3 regions of the Ensifer sp. 38_S197 genome follow, and region 2 is predicted to be linked to each of the others. Evidence: riboswitches for the same ligand, from Rfam matches in the RefSeq annotation. Region 2 holds a riboswitch; each other region holds the start of a gene.

Region 1 (4,183 bases), 710 kb from region 2:
AACGGTTCGGTGACCGCGTCCGGCGGCAGGTAGATCATGCCGCCGCGAACCGCATCCATCAGGAAGGCTTCGCTGAAATTCTCGAAGAACCAGCTCCCCCGAATGATCGTCCAGTCGGCGCCCGATGCCTGCAATTCGCGTTCGGTCGCCTGCGCCGCGTCCTCGCCGCGCCCCGAAAGCAGCACGAGGCGCTTGATACCGGAACGGACCGCAAGCGCGGAAAAGCGGCGGATCGCCTCGACCGCGCCGGGCACGGCGAGATCCGGCTGATAGCTGACATAGATGCGCTCGACATTCTCGAGCACCGGCGCCCAGGTCGTCTCGTCGTTCCAGTCGAAGGGCGGCTTGGCCGAGCGCGCGCCGATGCGCACCGTGACACCCTTGGCGCGCAGCCGCTCCGCAACGCGGCGCCCCGTCTTGCCCGTACCACCCAGCACCAGTGTAACCTTGCCAGACATGATCTTTCCTCCTGGTTTTAAATATGAGTAATCCTCACATTTGCAAATGTGATAAATCCTCGTATTTTGGGAGTCAAGACAAAATGTGAGGATTACTCATGATTGAGCCGACAGGCACCCTGCCGATTGCAGGCGACGACGACACTGCGCTGCGCCGCACGCCCAGCCAGAAGCGCAGCCGGGAGCGCGTCGAGCACATCCTCACCTGCGCCTCCGTGCTCATCGCCGAGAAGGGCAGCGATGCCATGCGCATGAGCGAAGTGGCGGAAAAGGCAGGAATTTCGATCGGATCGCTGTATCAGTATTTCCCGGACAAGGCGGCGATCGTGCGCACGCTCGCCGAGCGCTACAACGCCTATTCCCGCGAGTGCATCGAGGGCGAATTCGCCAAGGTGACGTCGATGGCAGAACTGCGCGACGCCTTCGGCGCGCTCTTCGATACCTATTACGACATGTTCCTCGCCGAACCGGTGATGCGCGACATCTGGTCGGCGATGCAGGCCGACAAGACGCTGAGACAGATCGAACTGGAAGAAAGCCGCATGACCGGCCGTCTGCTCGCCGATGTCCTCGCCCGGCTCCAGCCGCAACGCCCACGCGCTGCGATCGACGAGGCCGCGTTCCTGATCATGTATCTCGGCGAATGCACGATGCGGCTCGCAATCTCGGTCGACCGCGCCGAGGGCAACCGCATCGTCGAGGCCTACAAGCAGATGATCCTTCGCGATTTTGTCGCTGATGAAGCGGCCGGCGGCGCAGGCTCAATTGACAACGCCATGACACGCTCATAATCATCAGGGATCGATTGGTTCCCGAGACGCGAACGTGTGTCGGGAGTAAACGGGAACGTGACGGATGGACCCAAGCTGGGCATTCAAATCACGGCCGACCCCGCGACTGTAGAGCGACGTCGATCTTGCCGTTCCGGAGCGATCCGGGAGAAGCCACTGGAAGAGACCCCGAGAGGGTGGTCGGACTGGGAAGGCGAGGCAGATCCCGGGCATTCCGCCCAGCGCCGTGAGCCAGGAAACCTGCCACTCGATACGGGCATAGGGCCCACACCGGGAATTTCCCGATGCCATCACGGAGGTTGTCATGGCTACGTCTACTATTTCGAGCACCCCGCTCTCCCTCAGCGATCGTCTGACCGCTGGCGTCATCGCGCTTCTCATCGGCGCATTCCTCGTCTTCGGCGCCGGCCTTGCCAATTCGGCCGTGCTGCACGACACCGCGCACGACACCCGCCATTCCTACGGCTTCCCCTGCCACTAAACGATGTCTCGGAACGTAGCTCACGTTCCGCATCCACGTGTCTGCGGACCTGAACGCATCCGGCCTGTGCCGGATGTCGGTGTTTGTGCATGCCGGTTCGTCCGGCACACCAGGTTCATCCGCACGGCAGAAAGAACGAAAAGGCTTGCAAACCACGCCAGAGTGCGTGGCTTTTGTCGTTATCGAGGGAATTCGACATGATTGTCAGAACGCTTCTGGCCGCGATCGTGGCTGGACTGATTGCCGGCGTCTTCATGACCGGCGCCCAGGAACTCCGGGTTACGCCGCTGATCCTGCATGCGGAACAATTCGAAGGCGAGGCTCCGGCGACCACCGAGCAGCCCGCCGGCCAGCCGGGGGCGGCGCAGCCGGCCGCAGAAGGGCACGATCAGCATTCGTCGCTGAAGGCGGTCTCGCCGCTCGGCGCAGTGCTCGATGCGCTGTCGCCGATCACGCCGGCCTATGCCCATGAGGGCGAACACGAGGAAGGCGGCATCATGTTCGGCCTCAGCCGCTTCTCGGGCACGCTGATGGCGAACCTCGTCACCGGCTCCGGCTTCGGCCTGCTGCTGGCCGGCGTCAGCCTGGTGATCGGCTATCCGATCACGCTGAGGAACGGTGCGCTCTGGGGCGCCTGCGGCTGGCTCGCGGTGCACATGTTGCCGGCGATCGGCCTGCCGCCGGAATTGCCGGGCTTCCCGGCCGCCGAGCTCGGCGATCGCCAGACGTGGTGGCTGGCAACCGTCGCCCTCTCAGCCATCGGCCTCTATCTCGTCGTCCTGCGCGAGGAGATCGTCGCAAAGGTCGTCGGCCTCGCGCTGATCGCCGCGCCGCATGTCTACGGCGCACCGCAACCGCTCGATATTTCCAGCAACGTCCCGGCCGTGCTCGGCGCCGAATTTGCCGTCGCCGCCCTCGCCACCACGCTTGCCTTCTGGATCGTGCTCGGCGTCGTTTCCGGCTTCATCAACGAGCGTTTCGCCAGGGCGAACTGATCCGGCCGATCCCATGCTCCATGGGAACCTGAACAAGCAGGCGGCGGGGTTCAGCCCCCGCCGTTTTGCATGAGATGGGCTGCCAGCCTTTCGCGACGATCGTCCGGCTCGAGCAGCACGCAGGTGTCGCAGAAGCTGCCACCTTCCGCTCGGAAATAGAGGCAGCAACCGCAGCGTATCCTGTACTGGCGCGACAGCCGCTCGCTGCTTGCCGGATCGATTGCCGAGATCTCCTCGTAGCAGAGTTCTTCCGAGAACAGCCGCGACCCGGGCCTTTTGACGATGGCCAGCGCCTCGGCCATGCAGCGCGCCTCGTCGCCGATCGCGCGCCCGATCTCCAGAAAGGCACCGGCAAGCGAATCTGCCGCCAGCCGCCACTGCGCTCCGGAGGAAAGCCCCGTCCGCCGTTTCAAGACTGCGACGACCGGCGCCAGATGGGCGGTGAAGCCGCGCTCGAAAGTGCTGCCGCCTTCGCTCGCCTGCGGCACCGCGGTCAGCCGACCAAGATGGAAATGATAGCGCTTGCCGGCAATCTCCCGCCCCTCGTGCAGCCGAGCCCAGTCCTCGAAGCGAATGCCGGCGATTTCTGCGTGAAGCCCCGCCCCGAGATAGAATGCGCCGAGAACCACACTCAGTTGCCGACTATAAAAGGCGATCAGATGCGCCGCGCGGATCCGGTCCGTCATGCCGATGGCGAAAACGTCCTGATAGGCAAGGCTCTGCTCCACCCCTGCCCCGCCCATGGCCCAGAAGGCGCCCGGCGTGCCGAAGGCGCTTTCGCCCACTTCGAGCGAAACCCCGGCGTCAGGAAACTGCGTGCGCAACCGCTCGACCGCCGCCAGCAGCTGCGGCGGATATTTCCCTGCAGTTTCTGCTGTCTGCCGGCGCTCGCCCATTCATGCCGTCTCCGTCGCCAGCCAACCGCCCTCAAATCCCGCGCGTTCGAGACCGCGCCGGATCGCCGGCAGGCTGCGTGTCAGCTTCCAGACAAAGCCGCTCCGCCAATTCTCGATCATCATCACGACGAGCCCCTGGTCAAGGCCGACGACGCGCTCGTCGATCCAGCCTTCCGGTCCATCGCCGGGAAGGCTCGGATTGAAGCCGCCCGGCAGGCGCCCCTCTTTCAGAAGTCCGGGATAGCTGGCTGCGATATGGCTGAGTGCCGCGCGTGACGCGTCCGGATCGAACGGCAGGCAGGCGGGCGCTGCCCAGGGCACGAGCGTGCCGTCATCCAGTCCGAACGGCGCGCCCCGGTTGGCGTAGCCGAAAAGCCGCTGCCAGCGTCCGTCCGCAAGGCGCAGCCGGCCGCGCGGCGCGTGACAGGCACTGAGCCCCCAGAGCTGTTCGCCATAGCCGGCGAAGCGGCCCGAATTCCGGCGCGCATGGTCGCGCTGCAACGCAATGGCGCGCCGGGCGTTCGCGAAATAGTCCGTCCTCCTCTCCCGCATCGGCCGATCG
Region 2 (4,183 bases):
TCGCAGTGCTGAGGCCGGCCTGAAAGGCGATGTCCTTGACCAGAAACGGATGGGCCATCGCGCCAACTCTCCTGATGGATTTTTGATGGATTCTTGCCCTATATCATGTTTTGCCGCCGCCTATGTTCGTGCTCATCAAGATGTTCCAGGGGAGGAAACGGGATGAAGACCGACAACGGTGCGAGGCAGCGGGTGGAGCGTGTCTGGCTCACGGAGGAGGCCTGCGATATCGAGGCGTTCCGGGCGGAAGTCGAACGGCGCACCAACCTGGCCGACTATCCCTATGCTTCAGGCTGCGACAAGAACGTGCTCGTCTACAACAGCGCCGACCTGATTGCCGCCTGTGACAATGCCGAAACGCGGCGAGCGGTGCTTGCCGAAATCTGTGAAGCGCTGGCAACCGGCCCGGGTGTGGCGGTCTTCAAGCGCGCCTTCGCCGATACGGCCGCAATCGACGTCGCGAGCGCCGTCTTCGACGGGATCATCGAGGAGCAGCATCGCAGCAACAGCGGCGGCGGTGATCACTTCGCCAAGCCCGGCGCCAACGATCGCATCTGGAACTCGCTGGAAAAACACTGCCTGAAGGCGCCCGAGAATTTTGCGGCCTACTATGCCAATGCGATCATAGCGCTCGTCAGCGAGGCCTGGCTCGGGCCGAACTATCAGATGACGGCGCAGGTGAACCGCGTCAATCCGGGCGGCGCGGCGCAATCGGCACACCGGGACTACCATCTCGGCTTCCAGACCTCCGCGGTTATCGAGCGATATCCGGTTCATGTGCACAAGCTTTCGCCGATGCTGACGCTGCAAGGCGCGGTCGCCCATTGCGACATGCCGCTCGAAAGCGGGCCGACGCTGTTCCTGCCCTATAGCCAGACCTATGTGCCGGGCTATCTGGCGCTCAACCGGCCGGAGTTCCGCGCCTATTTCGACGAGCACCACGTGCAGCTTCCGCTCGAAAAGGGCGATGTCGTCTTCTTCAACCCTGCGCTCTTCCATGCCGCCGGCAACAATCGCTCCGCCGATATCCGCCGCGTCGCCAATCTCCTGCAGGTGTCCTCGGCTTTCGGTCGGGCGATGGAGACGGTCGACCGGCTGACGATGAGCGCGACGCTCTACCCAGCCTTGAAGACGTTGCTGGCGAAGGGCAAGCTGACCGAGGCGGAAGCCGCCAACGCCATTGCATCCTGCGCCGAGGGCTATTCGTTTCCGACCAATCTCGACCGGGATCCGCCGCTCGGCGGCCTGGCGCCGAAGACGCAGGCGCAGTTGATGCGCGAGGCACTGGCCGCGGGAACGAGCGAGCAGGACTTTCAAGCGGCACTCGATGCACAGGCACGGCGCAAGCTGAGCTGACGGTTCAGTCTCACATTTGACGGGTTCCCGATGCGCTGCGCTCGGGGCCCGTACCTGTTTCACACGATCATTTCCGAGGGAGGAATTCGATGAAAGGACAGATGCAAGGCAAGATCGCCATCGTCACCGGTGGCACGCAAGGACTGGGCGCAGCGATTGCCGGCCTTTTCGCCGAACGCGGCGTCGCTGGCATCGTCATTTGCGGGCGCAATGCCGCCAAGGGGCGCGCGAAGGCGGAGGAAATCGGCAAGGCCAGCGGCGCGAAGGTCGTCTATGTCGAGGCCGATCTTGAAAAGGTGGAGCACGCGCGGAAGGTCGTTGCCGCCTGCGATGCGGAGTTCGGCCGGGTCGATGCGCTGGTCAATGCTGCGGCCATTACCGATCGCGGCACGATCCTCGACACGACACCGGAGCTCTTCGACCGGATGTTCGCCATCAATGTAAGGGCGCCCTTCTTCCTGATGCAGGAAACGGTGAAGGTGATGCGGCGCGAGCGGACCGAAGGCACGATCGTCAATATCGGTTCCATGTCGGCGATGGCCGGGCAGCCCGTCATCGCGGCCTATTGCGCGTCGAAAGGGGCTCTCGAAACGCTGACCAAGAACACGGCCTACGCGCTGTTACGCAACCGCATCCGCGTCAACGGCCTGAATATCGGCTGGATGGCATCCGAAGGCGAAGATCGCATCCAGCGCGAGTTTCACGGAGCCGCCGCGGACTGGCTCGAAAAGGCGGCCGCCAGCCAACCGTTCGGCAGGCTCGTCGATCCGGTGGAGGTGGCGCGCGCCTGCGCCTATCTTTCTTCGGCCGAATCCGGGCTGATGACCGGATCGATGATCTGCTTCGACCAGTCGGTCTGGGGCGGCTATGACGGTTCGCCGCATCCGGTGGCGCCGCTTTAGATCACGGTGATCGATCCTTATAAGTAGAGCGGGATGCGGGCGGAAAACCGCCGGCACTTTTCCTCATCCCGCCCTGACGGGTGCTTGTCTTTCCCAGGCGGCTGTGCCCTTATGGCGCCGTCAGGTGCCCGCGCGAGCGGGAGAATCGGGAATCCGGTGTCATTCCGGAACGTGCCCAACGCTGTGACGGGGACGGTTGCCTCTCGAAGTGCCTTGAATTGATTCAAGGTTTTGCCACTGGATCTTCAAGCGATCTGGGAAGGTGGGGCGACCGGTTGAACCGAAGTCAGAAGACCGGCCTGGCGAGATAGACCGAACCCCGCGTGGACGGCGGGAGGTTTTCGCATTGTTGGGGATCGAACGATGCTGACTGAACCGAAGGGCGGCCTTGCGGCTGCCGGTGCCTTTTCGCTGGAAGAGCGGGAGGCCGTCTACCGCGCCATCGAAACACGCCGCGACGTGCGCGATGAATTCCTGGACAAGCCTTTGCCCGACGAACTGGTGAAGCGGCTGCTGACGGCGGCGCACAGCGCGCCGTCCGTGGGTCTCATGCAGCCCTGGAACTTCGTGCTGGTGCGGGCGCCGGAAACGCGCGAACGCATCTGGCAGGCCTTTCGCCGTGCCAATGACGAGGCGGCGCTGATGTTTGCGGAGGAGCAACAGGCCAAGTATCGATCACTGAAGCTCGAAGGCATTCGCAAGGCGCCGCTCAGCATCTGCGTCACCTGTGATCGCACGCGCGGTGGCGCCGTCATTCTCGGCCGCACGCACAATCCGCAGATGGATGTCTACTCGACGGTTTGCGCCGTGCAGAACCTGTGGCTTGCGGCGCGCGCTGAAGGGGTCGGCGTCGGCTGGGTCAGCATCTTCCACGAGGCGGAAGTCAAGGCGATCCTCGGCGTCCCCGATCATATCGAGATCGTTGCGTGGCTCTGCCTCGGCTATGTCGATCGTCTCTATCAGCAGCCCGAGCTGGCGGTGAAAGGATGGCGCCAGCGCCTGCCGCTGGAAGAACTGGTCTTCGAGGAAGGCTGGGGAACTGCAGCGACGGATCGTACCGACATCAATTCTGGACCGGTTGATAGGCCGGTCCCTTCGGGTGCTTGAGGTCGATCGAGGTTTCTTCGTTGGGCAGGAAGGTCGGGCCGACGACGCGCACCTTGTTCTTGGATGGGTCGTATGGGCGCTCCTCGGGCGGCGCCTTAGCGGTCGTGGCATCTGCCGGTTTCTTGGTTTCGATGACCACGATTGACGACTGGTCATCGCCGGTCATCGTACCGGTCGCTTTCGGCGAGGTCGCGGCCGTCTGCGGTATCTGGCAGCCGCACATGCCGGGTTTGCTGATGCCGCGGGTGCGATAGGCGAAGGCATTGGGCATTTCGGTATAGGGCCGGCCGGTCACGGCCGAGACCATCTGTTCGCTCTCCTCCGTGTTGAGGTCGTGGAAGTAGAGCTCCGTTTCGGCGCCAGGGCAGCGCGCCCGGCAGGCCTGTTCGTCACGCGGGAAGTCGGCGGGTGTCGCATCCGAAGAGATCGGGAAGAAGGCGCCGTCGCAGGTGCGCACGCACATGGTCCGCAACGTCCCGCGATAGTAGCCGTCCTGCGGCGCATAACCGTCTTCGCCCTGCCCAAGCATTGGCCCGTAGGCGTCGTCAGGCGGCAGATCGGCGATGATGTTGCGGTGCGTCTCCGGCTCTTCGGGTTCGACGCTCGCAAAATAGTCGCGGTCGCTGTAGCAGCCGTTGATCTCGAGCGCGGCGACGATACGGCGACGGGTGTCTTCGCTGCCGCCGGCGACGATCTGCTCACGCTCCGATTTCAGCATGCGCAGGTTGTCTTCCATCTCGGCGATGAGGCTGTCGAGCTCGCTGCAGGTGTCGGGGTCTCCGCCGTCGAAGGTGGCGACGCTGCCGCCACCGCAGCCC
Region 3 (4,183 bases), 240 kb from region 2:
CAGGTTCCTGACCGGCGTTCCGGTGAGGCCGCTCGCCTGATCGATGCGATAGGCCCGGAGCCCGAAATCGTGATAGGCGCGGGTGATGCCCGGCTCGCTGTTTTCGGAGCCGCCGCCGAGCTTTGCCTCATATTCCTTGCAAGCCGCCGGAAGGTCGATGCCGAGAAGCCTGGGCCCGAGCTGGGCGAGGATGATCGCGGAGCCGATCGTGCCCCAGATATAGGTCACCGCATAGGCGATCGGGATCTGGTCGGCAAAGGTCTTGGCCTGCTCCGGCGTCAGCCCGAGCGAATTGATCTGGTCGGTCGCAACGCCGATCGCGGCCGAGATCGTCTGCGAGCCGGCATACATGCCGGCGCCGTAGCCGAGCGGCAGCCCGGCGATCAGCGCGCAGAGATAGGGAACGATGAGGCAGAGCACCAGGACGGAGAGCGCAAAGGCGATCTGCTTCGGACCGTCGGTGCTCAAGCCCCGCACGAATTGCGGGCCGACACCGTAACCGACGGCGAACAGAAAGATCAGGAACAAGGTGGATTTCAGGTCACCGGAAACCTGGATGCCGAGCTGCCCGATGAGAACGCCCGCAAGAAGCGTGGCGGTGACGTTTCCGAGATTGAAGCCCGCGACCTTGATGGGGCCGATCAGGAAACCGATGCCGAGGGCGAGGAAGACGGCAACGGGAGGATAGGTCCGAAGCGTCTCGACGAAGAAGTCAATTGGGTTCACTGCCATCCCCTGTAGAAAGTTGAGTTGCCATCACTTCATTTCGGGACTTGCGCGGCTAGGTTGATTTTCGGTGGCTTGTCGATGCCCGATGCTAGCCTCGTGAATTGTCGCTTCGGCTGCTGGTTTTCTCAACGGCCATAGGGTTACGCGGACGTAACGTACGTTAAACTTCGGGGATTTCGGGCGCAGTGCGGGGCGAAGCGGGGGGCGCGGCCGCGCTTCTGCTCCGATCCGCGGGCGCGCCGCGTCGCGGCAAATTTCGCCGGTTATTCAACTCTGATGTTGCACTCCGTCACGTCAGCTCGTGACGGAAACACATGACGAACGGCCCATGTCGATGGATCCGGAGCACATGGCCCGGCAGCGGCTACATCCGTGCGCCGCGAAGCTCGACGTGACGGTAAAGGCTGGCGTTTGCGGCAGTCTTGCGCTCCGCTTCAGGTGGCGACACCTTCCAGCGTCATGATCCGTGTCTTGGCACAGCGCTCGCGGATCGTCTTCAGGCGTTGATATTCCGGCGATTGGTACCAGGAGAGCAAGGCCTGCATGTCCGGGAACTCGACGATGACGAGCCGGTGCGGCTCCCAGTCGCCCTCGAGGACCTGGGTCGCGCCGCCGCGGCCGAGATAGCGGCCACCATAGCGCGCCTCCGTCGCCGGCACTTCCTGGATGTATTGTTCAAACGCCGCGGCATCCGTGATTTCGACATCCGCGATCAAATAGGCCGCCATGACAGAGCTCCTTTCCGCGCAAGCCAAAGATCAAGGATACGCCATTCGTGCCCCGCCAGCGATGTCCTTGCCCCGGAGAAAGCAGCTGAAGGGCTGACCGCCAATTTTCGCATTGATCTTTGTAATGTTATTTTATAACAGTCCCGCATGACGAAACGCCGCATGTTGATAGATCCGGAGCCCATGCCCCCAGCAGTTGTTTCATCCAGCGATTCATGCGAGGAAGGCGTTGATGGTGCTGCATCCGCGGAAATGCGGAAGCGGCTGAAAAGGGAACACGGAACGGACGACCCTGACGGGACCGAAACCGTGGCTGCCCCCGCAACTGTGAGCGGAAAGCGCATTCACACCATGTCACTGGCGACAAGCCGGGAAGACGTGGATGCGCCGCGACCCGCGAGCCAGGAGACCTGCCATCGAACCGATCAACCACAACGGACGGGGTGTTCCGATGGAAAAGAACTGGCTTCCAAGCGACGGTCATCCGTCGTCCTGCCGTTTCGCCATCTCTTGCCGTCAGTCCCACGGAGAGAGAACATGGCCGAGACGACTTCCCGACAGCACAAGATAACGGTCTCCACCGATTGCCGCTTTACCGGTGGCCCGTGCATGCCCGGCGCCGAGCTCATAAAGCGTCTCAACCGCAGCATTGCCGCGCTCGGCGAGCCGCTCGGTCGCGATTTCTCGATCGCCGGCACGGTCTGCATGGCGGCCTGCACGCGACCCTGCACCATCGCCTTCCAGGCGACGGGCAAGGCGACCTATCTCTTTGGCGGCATTACGCCAGAGGAGGATATCGACGATCTCGTCCGCTTTGCCGCCGCCCATGCCGAGCGCGGCGACGGCATGGCGCGTGCCGCTGACCGGCCGCGCGGGCTTGAAGGCAAGACGCTTGCCCGCATCCCGGCGGCGATGCTCGTCTCCGAAGACGTTGCGGGCCACTTCCAATGACAGCGCGGGGAGGGATGAGACCATGACCTGCACGGCAACAGGAGCCGCACTTCGCGTCGAGGGGCTTTGCTGGGGGCCGCGCCCGGGGCTGAAGCTGGTCGACGGCATGGACTTCGCGATCGAGGCGGGCAGCCGGCTTGCGATCCTCGGGCCGAACGGGGCGGGCAAGACCTCGCTCCTGCGCTGCCTTTACCGGGCGGTGCAGCCGAATGCGGGCCGTATCAAAATCGGCGGCGTCGACCTCTGGTCGATCTCGGCGCGCGAAGCGGCAAAGACGATCGCCGTCGTGCTGCAGGAAATGCCCGGCGATTTTCCCTTCAGCGTGCGCGACGTGGTGATGATGGGGCGTATCCCGCGGCGGGAAGGGCTCAACGGCTGGACCGACACGGACCGCGAGCGCGTGCAGCATGCGCTCTCCCATCTCGATCTCGCCCATCTCGCCGGCCGCCAGTTCTCGACGCTCTCGGGCGGCGAAAAGCAGCGGGTGCTGATCGCCCGGGCGCTTGCCCAGGAGCCGCGCATCATCATCCTGGATGAGCCGACCAACCACCTCGACATCCGCCACCAGCTTGAAATCCTCGAGCTGCTGCAGACGCTGAAGCTGACGATCGTGTCGACGCTGCACGACATCAATCTCGCCGCCGAATTCGCAACCGACGTGGCGATCGTGACGGCGGGGCGCCTGACCGCCTTTGGAACGCCCGAGGAAGTGCTGAGCCCGCGGGCGCTCTCCACCGCCTTCGGCGTCACCGCCACCGCCCACGGCACTGCCGCCGCCGGCAGTGCGCGCTTTTCCTTTTCACTTCCTCGACAGGGATCCATTTCATGAAGATCAATATTGCCTCCTCTACCTTCCTGTTTCTCCTCGCCGCCGCCACGCCCGCGCTCGCCTATCCGGTCACGGTCAAGAGCTGCAACCGCGAGGTCACCTTCGATGCCGCGCCGAAACGGGCGATCGCCAACGACGTCAATCTGGTCGAGATGATGCTGGCCTTGAAACTGCAGGACCGCATGGTCGGCTACACCGGCGTTTCCGGCTGGAAGACGCTGGATGAAAAGCTGCGCGAGGGGGTGAAGGAACTGCCGGAGCTCTCGGAGAAATATCCGACCAAGGAAGTGCTCCTCAACGCCGATGCCGATTTCTTCTTCGCCGGCTGGAACTACGGCATGAAGGTCGGCGGCGAGGTGACGCCCGAGACGCTGGCCCCCTTCAAGATCAATGTCTACGAACTCACCGAGTCCTGCGTCCATGTCATGGCCAGGGAAAAACCCTCGATGGACGACATGTTCGTCGATCTGCTCAATCTCGGACGCATCTTCGGCGTCGAGGATCGGGCCGAGGCGCTGGTCGCGGGTTATCGCAGCCAGCTCGCCGAGATCGCCAAGGCCACTGCCGGCCGCGACAAGCCGACCCGCGTCTTCGTCTATGATTCCGGCGAGGAAAAGCCGTTCACCTCGGGCCGTTTCGGCATCCCGACGGCGATGATCGAGGCCGCCGGTGGCACCAACATCATGGACGATGTCGACAAGAGCTGGGTGGAAGTCTCCTGGGAGCCGGTGATCGATCGCAATCCGGAGGTCGTGGTCATCGTCAACTACGGCGAGGTGAAGGCCGAGGACAAGATCGCCTACATGAAGAACAATCCGGCCTTTGCCAATGTCGATGCGGTCCGGAACGACCGCTTCGTGGTGCTCGATTATGTCGAGGCGACGCCGGGGCCGCGCAACGTCGACGCCATCGCCCGGCTCGCCAAGGCCTTTCACGGCGAAGGCTT

Evidence for each region. Region 2 has a riboswitch for cobalamin ahead of bluB (5,6-dimethylbenzimidazole synthase). Riboswitches for the same ligand answer to the same signal wherever they lie in the genome.
Region 1: linked by a shared signal. The riboswitch ahead of AC1Z3V_RS30690 (CbtB domain-containing protein) and the one ahead of bluB (5,6-dimethylbenzimidazole synthase) in region 2 are both predicted to bind cobalamin.
Region 3: linked by a shared signal. The riboswitch ahead of AC1Z3V_RS28390 (DUF1636 family protein) and the one ahead of bluB (5,6-dimethylbenzimidazole synthase) in region 2 are both predicted to bind cobalamin.

Annotation. Positions count from the first base shown of each region.
Region 1 is NZ_JBXOVZ010000002.1:3,641,053-3,645,235, forward strand. Features, by position in the region: gene AC1Z3V_RS30680 (NAD(P)H-binding protein) at 1-458, opposite strand, end outside; gene AC1Z3V_RS30685 (TetR/AcrR family transcriptional regulator) at 557-1,249, shown strand; cobalamin riboswitch at 1,248-1,511, shown strand; gene AC1Z3V_RS30690 (CbtB domain-containing protein) at 1,554-1,730, shown strand; gene AC1Z3V_RS30695 (CbtA family protein) at 1,928-2,725, shown strand; gene AC1Z3V_RS30700 (ferric iron reductase) at 2,776-3,621, opposite strand; gene AC1Z3V_RS30705 (glucoamylase family protein) at 3,622-4,183, opposite strand, start outside.
Region 2 is NZ_JBXOVZ010000002.1:2,932,032-2,936,214, reverse strand. Features, by position in the region: gene AC1Z3V_RS27260 (LacI family DNA-binding transcriptional regulator) at 1-58, opposite strand, end outside; gene AC1Z3V_RS27255 (phytanoyl-CoA dioxygenase family protein) at 163-1,356, shown strand; gene AC1Z3V_RS27250 (SDR family oxidoreductase) at 1,446-2,258, shown strand; cobalamin riboswitch at 2,364-2,575, shown strand; gene bluB (5,6-dimethylbenzimidazole synthase) at 2,622-3,365, shown strand; gene AC1Z3V_RS27240 (DUF2865 domain-containing protein) at 3,322-4,183, opposite strand, start outside.
Region 3 is NZ_JBXOVZ010000002.1:3,171,500-3,175,682, reverse strand. Features, by position in the region: gene aspT (aspartate-alanine antiporter) at 1-726, opposite strand, end outside; gene AC1Z3V_RS28395 (DUF1330 domain-containing protein) at 1,164-1,457, opposite strand; cobalamin riboswitch at 1,674-1,889, shown strand; gene AC1Z3V_RS28390 (DUF1636 family protein) at 1,995-2,408, shown strand; gene AC1Z3V_RS28385 (ABC transporter ATP-binding protein) at 2,431-3,237, shown strand; gene AC1Z3V_RS28380 (ABC transporter substrate-binding protein) at 3,234-4,183, shown strand, end outside.